2 regions of the Bacillus sp. GW821-FHT01G09 genome follow, and region 2 is predicted to be linked to the other one. Evidence: a T-box and tRNA genes for the amino acid it is inferred to sense, from the RefSeq annotation. Region 2 holds a T-box; the other holds one or more tRNA genes.
The links. The T-box of region 2 lies ahead of ileS (isoleucine--tRNA ligase). A T-box ahead of a tRNA ligase gene usually reads a tRNA of that ligase, here a tRNA-Ile.

Region 1 (3,972 bases), on a different contig from region 2:
ATGCCTGAATTAGAACAGTTGCTTAGGGTAAAATCAATAATCCTGTATTTTCCCCCGAAAGATACAGCCGGTTTGGCCATATTTTTTGTTAATCCGCTGAGACGGCTGCCCTTCCCGCCGGCAAGGAGCATGGCTACACATTGTTTTTTCATCTTTTTATCTCTCCTCTTTTTTTAACCGCCCGTAAAATCGAGATGCCGTAAGGGGGGATGGTCATCGTGATATAACACGGTTTATGATGAAGTGCTCCCTTTTTGGCCGATAATGGCTTTTTGTTGATTTGCCCTGAGCCTCCATATGTTTCACTGTCACTGTTAAGCACTTCAATGTATTGAGTAAAAAAAGGAACTCCAACATCATATTGATGATAGACCACGGGTGTAAAATTACAAATGATGACAAGCGCCTCACCGTGCTTTTTGCCATAACGAATAAAAGAAAAGATTGATTGTTCGTCATTATGGACATCAATCCATTCAAACGATTGTGCACGATGGTCATGCTCATAAAGGATTTTGCTTTTTTGGTAAAAGCGGAGAAGATCTTGCGTAAAAACGCTGGCTTTCTGATGCATGGGGAAGGAGTCCAAAAACCAATCAAGCTGTTCTGTATCTTTCCATTCATCAAATTGGGCAAACTCTGATCCCATAAAGATCAATTTCTTTCCGGGATGCACTGTCATATAGCCCAGCAAAAGCCGATACTGGGCAAATTTCTGCCAGTAGTCGCCAGGCATTTTATTAAGAAGTGATTTTTTTCCGTAGACGACTTCATCATGAGAAAACGGCAATACAAAATGTTCACTAAACGCATATAGTAATGAAAAAGAGATAAGCTGATGACAATGCCGCCTTTCTTCGGGCGGCGTCTCCATGTATTTCAGTACGTCATTCATCCATCCCATATTCCATTTATAATGAAAACCAAGCCCCCCTTCCTCAACGGCACCTGTCACTTGAGGCCATTCTGTAGAATCTTCCGCAATCATCATCACATGTGGATATGCCTCTCTCATGGTTTGATTGAGTTTTTTTAAAAAATCAACAGCATATGGATTCGTGTGGCGTTCATCCTGATTTGGCCAATACAAGATATTAGCCACTGCATCAACCCTAAATCCATCTATATGATAGAATTCCGCCCAGTACAACGCATTCGAAATTAAAAAACTATGAACTTCCGGTTTTCCCAGGTCAAAGTTTGCCGTGCCCCATAACCAGTTCTCCCGATCACGTTCTTCTTTGTATTCATAAAGCGGTTCTCCATCAAACATATAGAGTCCATGTGCATCTTTACAAAAATGTCCGGGGACCCAATCCAAAATGACTCCGATATTTTGTTGATGACATTCATCAACAAACTTCATCAGATCATGCGGCGTGCCAAACCTGCTTGTCGGGCTGTAATACCCCGTTCCTTGGTATCCCCATGAACGATCATATGGATGCTCATACACCGGAAGCAGTTCAATATGGGTAAACCCATGCTCCTTGATATAAGGGATAAGCGTCTGACTTAATTCTTTATAGGAATAATGCCTGCCATCAGAATGCTTCTTCCAAGACCCAAGATGCAGTTCATAAATGAAAACAGGTTTTTCATACAGCGTCTTAGCCTTCTGTTTATTTTGCCATTTTTGATCTTGCCAGCTGTACCCTTCCAAATTGTAAGTAAGTGACGCTGTGTTTGGTCTGACTTCTGAATAAATAGCGTATGGATCTGCCTTCAGCCTGATCTCACCGTTATTCGTCACGATTTCATATTTATATCGTTCCTTTTCTCCTATACCTGGAATAAATAACGTCCAAATGCCATTATCATTCACTCTGTGCATCACATGCTCTTCTCCAGACCAGCTGTTAAAATCTCCAGCCACTCGTACTTCCGACGCATGAGGCGCCCACACACAGAATTCATATCCGCTTTTGCCATTCAGCTCGCGGTAATGCGAGCCAAACAGCTGAAAGCTTTTAAACAGACTGCCTTCGTGAAAAAGATAAACATCATGTGCTGTCGGGCTGGCAGCGGCCATGTAATCATCCTTTCTGACATCATAGTTTTCATTTATAGTATTTATTCGAAGAAATAAAAAAAAGCCCTTTGCTGAAAGCGCTTATACTTATAGACAATTAACTTCATTTTCTGAAGAAAAACGAAATATATGGAGATTTTTGTAGTCTGTTTTTAAAATAAAGAACAAAATCTAAGACATATCATGATTTAGAAAACAAAAAAACCTTGCAGGATATGCAAGGCTTCTGGATGACCCGTACGGGATTCGAACCCGTGTTACCGCCGTGAAAGGGCGGTGTCTTAACCGCTTGACCAACGGGCCGATAATTATGATATCTGTAATCATATGGCGGAGAAGGAGGGATTTGAACCCTCGCGCCGCTTACACGACCTACACCCTTAGCAGGGGCGCCTCTTCAGCCACTTGAGTACTTCTCCATTTGGCTCCACAGGCAGGATTCGAACCTGCGACCGATCGGTTAACAGCCGATAGCTCTACCACTGAGCTACTGTGGAACAAAAGTCATGGTGGGCCTGAATGGACTCGAACCATCGACCTCACGCTTATCAGGCGTGCGCTCTAACCAGCTGAGCTACAGGCCCATGACGATATAGAAATGGAGCGGGTGATGGGAATCGAACCCACGACATCAGCTTGGAAGGCTGAGGTTTTACCACTAAACTACACCCGCAATTTTTATTTGGGGCGATTGATGGGAATCGAACCCACGAATGCCAGAGCCACAATCTGGTGCGTTAACCACTTCGCCACAACCGCCAAAATATATTGATAAATGGTGGCTCGGGACGGAATCGAACCGCCGACACACGGATTTTCAGTCCGTTGCTCTACCAACTGAGCTACCGAGCCTAAGTATTTAAATGGCGGTCCGGACGGGACTCGAACCCGCGACCTCCTGCGTGACAGGCAGGCATTCTAACCAACTGAACTACCGGACCATTTTAAAATTTGGTTGCGGGGGCAGGATTTGAACCTGCGACCTTCGGGTTATGAGCCCGACGAGCTACCGAACTGCTCCACCCCGCGATGATTAGGAATATGTATGGCGGAGGAAGAGGGATTCGAACCCCCGCGGGCTTTGACACCCCTGTCGGTTTTCAAGACCGATCCCTTCAGCCAGACTTGGGTATTCCTCCGTATAGTGGTGGACCTTGTAGGACTCGAACCTACGACCGGACGGTTATGAGCCGTCTGCTCTAACCAACTGAGCTAAAGGTCCATTGGTAGCGGCGGAGGGGATCGAACCCCCGACCTCACGGGTATGAACCGTACGCTCTAGCCAGCTGAGCTACACCGCCAAATATTTTTTGAAATCAAGTGGAGCCTAGCGGGATCGAACCGCTGACCTCCTGCGTGCAAAGCAGGCGCTCTCCCAGCTGAGCTAAGGCCCCAAGAATGGTCGGGAAGACAGGATTCGAACCTGCGACCCCATGGTCCCAAACCATGTGCTCTACCAAGCTGAGCTACTTCCCGATTTCATATAGATCATGGCGCGCCCGAGAGGAGTCGAACCCCTAACCTTTTGATCCGTAGTCAAACGCTCTATCCAATTGAGCTACGGGCGCAAAACTTAATGCCGAGGGCCGGACTTGAACCGGCACGGTAGTCACCTACCGCAGGATTTTAAGTCCTGTGTGTCTGCCAATTCCACCACCCCGGCGTGGATGGTATAGTTGGAGCGGAAGACGGGATTCGAACCCGCGACCCCCACCTTGGCAAGGTGGTGTTCTACCACTGAACTACTTCCGCAGAAATGGTGCGGATGAAGGGACTTGAACCCCCACGTCTGTAAAGACACTAGAGCCTGATTCTAGCGCGTCTGCCAATTCCGCCACATCCGCAACATGTAAATGGTGAGCCATGAAGGACTCGAACCTTCGACCCTCTGATTAAAAGTCAGATGCTCTACCAACTGAGCTAATGGCTCTTCTTACAAG
Region 2 (6,631 bases):
AGATCAGATCAGAAGCTGTTTCAGGTCGCTGAGAGAACTCCGTGACCAGGTTCAGAAACTGAACCAGCCGAACGCTCCGTGTACTGAACTGTCGATGGGCATGTCAAATGATTTTGAAATTGCAATTGAAGAAGGAGCTACTTATATTAGAATCGGCTCATCGTTAGTCGGAAATGAAACAGGGGGTGTACAGCAATGAGTATGAAAAATAAACTGAAAAACTTTTTCTCAATGGAAGATGAAGAATACGAATATGAATATATTGAGACAGAGCGGGAATCTCATGAGGAGCATGAGCAAAAAGAAAAGCCGGCTTATACGGGGAATAAACCTGCAGGCAAACAGAATGTAGTGAGCTTGCAAAGTGTTCAGAAATCCTCTAAAGTGGTGTTGAGTGAGCCGCGCGTTTATGCGGAGGCGCAGGAAATAGCCGACCATTTGAAGAACCGGCGGGCAGTTGTCGTCAATCTTCAGCGGATACAGCATGACCAGGCGAAGCGGATTGTTGACTTTTTAAGCGGAACCGTTTATGCCATCGGCGGCGATATTCAAAGAATCGGCTCAGATATTTTCCTCTGCACGCCTGACAACGTAGATGTATCAGGCACAATTTCTGAGCTCATATCTGAAGACGAACATCAGAGGTGGTAAAGCGAGATGATCCTTTATCAAGTTTTTTCGGTTTTAAGCTTATTAATCACAATATACTCATTTGCCCTGATCATATATATTTTTATGTCATGGGTGCCGAGTACGAGGGAAACAGGAGTCGGGCGGTTTTTGGCTTCGATTTGTGAACCATATCTCGAACCATTCAGAAAAATCATCCCTCCGATTGCAATGCTGGATATTTCACCAATCGTAGCAATACTTGTGCTTCGGTTTGCGACAACCGGCTTGTGGGGACTTTATCGCATGATTGCGTTTTAATGTGACAGTTTGATAGGGGCTTGGCAGCAGCCAAGCCTCTTTACATAGAAGGGAAAGACGATGAGCGATATATATCAGCACTTCAGAAAAGACGAGCGGGCCTTTATTGATCAGGCGCTCGAATGGAAAAGAATTGTCCAGGAGCAGTACCGGATGAAGCTGACCGACTTTTTAGATCCCCGAGAGCAGGTCATCCTCTCTGCTGTTACGGGACAGGCTGACGTCGGGCTTGCTTTTTCCGGCGGCTATGACAGAGCGGAGCGAAAACGGGCGATTCTGTATCCAGAGTACATTACTCCGGAAGAATCGGATTTTGAATTGCAGGCGTTTAACGTCCGTTATGCTGACAAGTTTGTCTCAGTAGATCATCGTTCTCTGCTTGGTGCATTAATGGGCATAGGATTAAAGCGGCAAAAATTCGGTGACATCGTGTTTTCTGAGACAGCAGTGCAATTGATTGTCTCAGCCGATACCGCTGATTTTGTGGCTGCACAGCTGACCCAAGCAGGCAAAGCGGCGGTCAGCCTAGAGAAAATTGACTTGTCAGACCTTAACATTCCAGCAGTTGATGTCGAAATAAGAGATGACACGGTTTCTTCTTTAAGGCTTGACGCCGTCTGCGCCTCTATGAGCAGGCAATCCCGCCAGAAATCACAGACGCTTGTGAAAAACGGCCTTGTGAAAGTGAACTGGAAGGTGGTTGAAGATCCTTCATACATAGTCGCGGAAGGGGACATGCTGTCAATCAGAGGTTTTGGCCGGTGCAGCTTAACAAAAATCGAAGGAAAAACCAAAAAAGACAAATGGAGAGTTACGTTTGAACGACAAAAATAGTCGGTTTTTCAGTTTTTTTCTCCATCTGTGCGAAATTTGTTTTATAATGTGAACTAGATAACCGTACTGAAATGTAAAAATGGAGGTGGCATCATGCCATTAACGCCAAATGATATTCACAACAAGACGTTTACAAAAAGTTTTCGCGGATATGATGAAGATGAAGTAAATGAATTCCTAGCCCAAGTCAGAAAAGATTACGAAATTGTTCTCCGCAAGAAAACTGAGCTTGAAGCGAAAGTCAATGAGCTTGATGAAAGAATCGGACACTTTGCCAATATTGAGGAAACATTGAATAAATCAATTTTAGTTGCTCAAGAAGCGGCTGAAGACGTAAAACGCAATTCTCAAAAAGAGGCAAAGCTGATCGTTCGGGAAGCGGAGAAAAACGCTGATCGCATTATCAACGAATCGTTATCAAAATCAAGAAAAATTGCAATGGAAATTGAAGAGCTGAAAAAACAGTCTAAAGTGTTCAGAACACGTTTCCAAATGCTGATTGAAGCTCAGCTTGATCTTCTGAAAAATGACGATTGGGATCATCTCCTTGAGTATGAAGTCGACGCTGTATTTGAGGAAAAGGAATAAATTCTCTGATTATCTTGACATTTTCTTAGCTTGTCGAATATAATACGTTCATAAATTCAGATGAAAAAACGGTTGAAAGGGACAGTCATGTTTCCTTCAGGCCTTCATAGCGACCCGGAGATGGTGAGAGTCCGGGATGGCCGGAATCATGTAGATCAGCCCTTTAGTTTCCTTGCTGAACTCACAGTAGGTTAGGACGTTCATCACGTTACGATGCTCAAGAGGAAAAAGTGTATGCTTGCTTTTTCTAAAAGGGTGGTACCGCGAGATAAGCTTTCTCGTCCCTTATGGGATGAGAGGGCTTTTTTTATTTTCTGAAAAAATGCAGTGGAGGAATGAAAATGGATTTTAAAGACACGCTCTTAATGCCGAAAACAGATTTCCCGATGCGTGGAAATTTGCCAAACCGTGAGCCTGACATTCAAAAAAAATGGGAGGAAGAAGATATCTACCGTCTTGTTCAGGAACGGACGAAAGACCGCCCAAAATTTGTTTTACATGACGGACCTCCGTATGCAAACGGCGACATCCATATGGGCCATGCACTTAACAAGATTTTGAAAGACTTCATTGTCCGCTATAAATCAATGAGCGGCTACAACGCACCGTATGTGCCGGGCTGGGATACACACGGATTGCCAATTGAAACAGCTCTGACAAAAAACAAAAAGGTCAACCGTAAAGAAATGTCAGTAGCGGAATTCCGCAAACTATGCGAAGAGTACGCTTGGAAGCAAATCGAGGGACAGCGTGAGCAATTCAAACGTCTTGGTGTCCGCGGTGACTGGGAAAACCCATACGTGACATTAAAACCGGAATACGAAGCGCAGCAAATCCGCGTATTTGGTGAAATGGCAAAACGAGGCTACATTTACAAAGGCCTTAAACCGGTTAACTGGTCACCTTCAAGTGAGTCTGCTCTGGCTGAAGCCGAGATCGAATATCAAGACAAACGTTCAGCATCTATTTACGTCGCTTTTGGTGTAAAAGACGGAAAAGGCGTTCTTGAAAACGGCGAGCGCATCATTATTTGGACAACAACGCCTTGGACAATTCCGGCGAACCTCGGAATTTCAGTGCACCCTGATCTTGAGTACAGCGTGATTGCAGTAGGTGAAGACCGCTTTGTCGTAGCAAGTGCCTTAGTCGAAAATGTTGCATCGGCATGCGGATTTGATCAGTATGAAGTGACAAGAACGGTCAAAGGGAAAGACCTTGAGAACATTATCGCTGAACACCCGCTATATGGCAGAGACTCTCTCGTTATGCTTGGTGAACACGTAACAACTGATGCCGGAACAGGCTGTGTTCATACAGCGCCAGGACATGGGGAAGATGACTTTATCATCGGCCAAAAATACGGTTTAGATGTGCTTTGCCCGGTCGATGAAAAAGGTGTAATGACAAGCGAAGCCCCTGGCTTTGAAGGCATGTTCTATGATGATGCAAACAAAGCGATCACACAGCAGCTTGATGAAAAAGGCGCACTTGTGAAGCTTGAATTCATTACTCACTCTTATCCGCATGATTGGAGAACAAAAAAACCAACCATTTTCAGAGCGACAGCGCAATGGTTTGCGTCTATTAAAGATTTCAGATCAGACCTGCTGGATGCCATTAAAGAAACCAAATGGGTTCCTGAATGGGGCGAGCAGCGTTTGCACAACATGGTTCGGGACCGCGGAGACTGGTGTATTTCCAGACAGCGTGCGTGGGGTGTGCCGATTCCGGTATTTTATGCTGAAAACGGAGAACCGATTATTACAGATGAAACCATTGAACATGTTTCTGAATTGTTCAGACAGCACGGATCAAACATTTGGTTTGAAAAAGAAGCAAAGGATCTTCTTCCGGAAGGCTTTACGCATCCTGGCAGCCCGAACGGCACATTTACAAAAGAACAGGATATCATGGATGTTTGGTTTGATTCAGGCTCTTCACATCAAGCAGTGCTTGAAGAACGTGATGACCTCGTTCGCCCGGCTGATTTATACCTAGAGGGATCTGACCAATATCGCGGCTGGTTTAACTCTTCTCTTTCTACAGCAGTAGCCGTAACAGGGAAAGCGCCGTATAAAGGTGTGCTCAGCCATGGGTTCGCACTGGATGGAGAAGGACGCAAGATGAGTAAATCAATCGGTAACGTTGTTGTTCCGGCTAAAGTCATGAAACAGCTTGGTGCCGACATCTTAAGATTATGGGTATCTTCAGTGGATTATCAGGCGGACGTTCGCGTGTCTGACGCCATTCTGAAGCAGGTTGCGGAAGTATATCGTAAAATCCGCAACACGTTCCGTTTCCTTCACGGCAACCTTTTCGATTTTGATCCAAAAACAAATGCGGTGGCTGTCGAAGATCTTCGCGAAGTGGATCAGTATATGCTGATTAAGCTGAACAAGCTGATTGATAAAGTGAAAAAAGCGTATGATGAGTACGAATTTGCGGTTGTGTATCACAGCATTCATAATTTCTGCACAATCGAATTGAGCTCATTCTACCTTGATTTTGCAAAAGATATTGTCTACATCGAGCATGCGGATCATCCGGATAGACGCAGCATGCAGACAGTATTCTACGAAACGCTTCTTGCATTAGTGAAGCTTTCAGCGCCTATCCTTCCACATACGGCAGACGAATTGTGGTCTCATTTAACATTTGTTGAAGAGCAGAGCGTTCAGCTGACCGATATGCCGGAAACAATCGCGGTTCCAAACAGTGAAGCGACTGAAGAAAAATTTGACCGCTTTATGGCTCTTCGTGATGACGTGTTAAAAGCATTAGAAACTGCGCGAAATGAAAAAATTATCGGTAAATCTTTGGAAGCAAACCTGAAATTGTATCCAAACAAAGAAAACAAGGAGCTCTTGGCTTCCATAAAAGAAAACCTTTCTCAGCTGTTTATTGTGTCTGAACTGACAATCAGCGAAGAAAATGAAGCGCCGAACGATGCGCAAAGCTTTGCGACAGGTAAAATCGCTGTCGAGAAAGCTGAAGGCGAAATGTGTGAGAGATCTCGTGTGATTTCAAAAGATGTAGGGGCAAATCCGAAATATCCTACACTTTCATTACGCAACGCTGAAATCGTTGAAAAATACTATCAAAAATAATGCAAAAGAGCCCGGCTTAAAAGCCGGGCTTTTTTTGTGCCAAGAGTGACATCCTTTAGAACGACAGGAAAAATCTTATGGGCTTTAGATCATCATTCACAGGCAACAATAAAGATACTACGTTAAGAGCAGGAGTTGTGAAGAATGAATGATCAACTGACCGCAATTTATACGGAACTTCTTCTGATGAAAGAAGAATTACAGTCCAGATTATTTGAGTATTCTTGCTTTCAGGTTTCTACAAGCCCGCAAGCAGCAATCAATCAAAAACAAAAAGCAACTCTGATCTATCATATTAAAGAAGAACTTCAAGACGTTCTCCTTGCATTGTCCAAAATCGAAAACGGCACATTCGGATACTGTGAAGAAACCGGGGCTCCCATTCCTCTTGCAAAGCTGGCAGTGCTGCCGACGGCCCGAACAGCAAACGATTTTCTTTATTCTGTCCAATTTGAGAAAAAAACGCTTCCGATATGGAAATCAACGGATATCGAATATGGTCAGGCACTGTATGAATAACAGTGTCTGGCCGGTTAATATGCCTGATATTTCTTTACTCCAGTGCTTTTTATTGATAAAATGCATAATGGATTAAAGTAACCGTAAACTGGAGGAACGTTTGTGCTGTATTATATGATTGCACTACTTATTATTGCAGCCGATCAATTGACAAAATGGCTAGTTGTTAAGAACATGGAACTTGGCCAAAGCATTCCGATCATTGATCAGGTATTCTATATCACCTCCCATCGCAATACGGGTGCTGCATGGGGGATATTAGCGGGTCAGATGTGGTTTTTCTACCTCATAACAACCGCTGTTATTATTGGTATTGTTTATTACATACAGCGTTATACAAAAGGACAAAGGCTTCTTGGCGTTGCCCTCGGACTTATGCTTGGCGGTGCCATCGGCAACTTTATCGATCGGGCTGTCAGACAGGAAGTTGTGGATTTTATCCATGTTATTATTGTCAATTACAATTACCCGATATTTAACATCGCGGACTCTTCACTATGTGTCGGCGTAATGCTTTTATTTATACAAATGCTGTTGGACAGCGGGAAAAAGAAAAAGGAGCAATAGCATGAATCAAATTGATATAACCGCTTCAGAAGAACAAAAAAGTGAGCGGATTGATAAATTTTTGGCATCGACTGAGAATGATTGGT

Region 1: it has a tRNA-Ile gene. The T-box ahead of ileS (isoleucine--tRNA ligase) is inferred to sense a tRNA for this amino acid. The anticodon was not compared.

What each region holds. Positions count from the first base shown of each region.
Region 1 is NZ_JBWKWL010000003.1:521,992-525,963, forward strand. It holds gene AC07VD_RS13280 (glucose-1-phosphate adenylyltransferase) at 1-152, opposite strand, end outside; gene glgB (1,4-alpha-glucan branching enzyme) at 149-2,032, opposite strand; tRNA gene AC07VD_RS13290 (tRNA-Glu) at 2,264-2,335, opposite strand; tRNA gene AC07VD_RS13295 (tRNA-Ser) at 2,361-2,451, opposite strand; tRNA gene AC07VD_RS13300 (tRNA-Asn) at 2,455-2,529, opposite strand; tRNA gene AC07VD_RS13305 (tRNA-Ile) at 2,540-2,616, opposite strand; tRNA gene AC07VD_RS13310 (tRNA-Gly) at 2,632-2,705, opposite strand; tRNA gene AC07VD_RS13315 (tRNA-His) at 2,716-2,791, opposite strand; tRNA gene AC07VD_RS13320 (tRNA-Phe) at 2,809-2,884, opposite strand; tRNA gene AC07VD_RS13325 (tRNA-Asp) at 2,897-2,973, opposite strand; tRNA gene AC07VD_RS13330 (tRNA-Met) at 2,985-3,061, opposite strand; tRNA gene AC07VD_RS13335 (tRNA-Ser) at 3,079-3,171, opposite strand; tRNA gene AC07VD_RS13340 (tRNA-Ile) at 3,178-3,254, opposite strand; tRNA gene AC07VD_RS13345 (tRNA-Met) at 3,257-3,333, opposite strand; tRNA gene AC07VD_RS13350 (tRNA-Ala) at 3,354-3,426, opposite strand; tRNA gene AC07VD_RS13355 (tRNA-Pro) at 3,432-3,508, opposite strand; tRNA gene AC07VD_RS13360 (tRNA-Arg) at 3,524-3,600, opposite strand; tRNA gene AC07VD_RS13365 (tRNA-Leu) at 3,610-3,695, opposite strand; tRNA gene AC07VD_RS13370 (tRNA-Gly) at 3,710-3,784, opposite strand; tRNA gene AC07VD_RS13375 (tRNA-Leu) at 3,790-3,876, opposite strand; tRNA gene AC07VD_RS13380 (tRNA-Lys) at 3,887-3,962, opposite strand.
Region 2 is NZ_JBWKWL010000002.1:661,702-668,332, forward strand. It holds gene AC07VD_RS08875 (YggS family pyridoxal phosphate-dependent enzyme) at 1-199, shown strand, start outside; gene sepF (cell division protein SepF) at 196-651, shown strand; gene AC07VD_RS08885 (YggT family protein) at 658-930, shown strand; gene AC07VD_RS08890 (YlmH family RNA-binding protein) at 991-1,764, shown strand; gene divIVA (septum site-determining protein DivIVA) at 1,858-2,352, shown strand; T-box leader at 2,415-2,641, shown strand; gene ileS (isoleucine--tRNA ligase) at 2,694-5,459, shown strand; gene ylyA (sporulation-related RNA polymerase-binding protein YlyA) at 5,604-5,978, shown strand; gene lspA (signal peptidase II) at 6,081-6,545, shown strand; gene AC07VD_RS08915 (RluA family pseudouridine synthase) at 6,547-6,631, shown strand, end outside.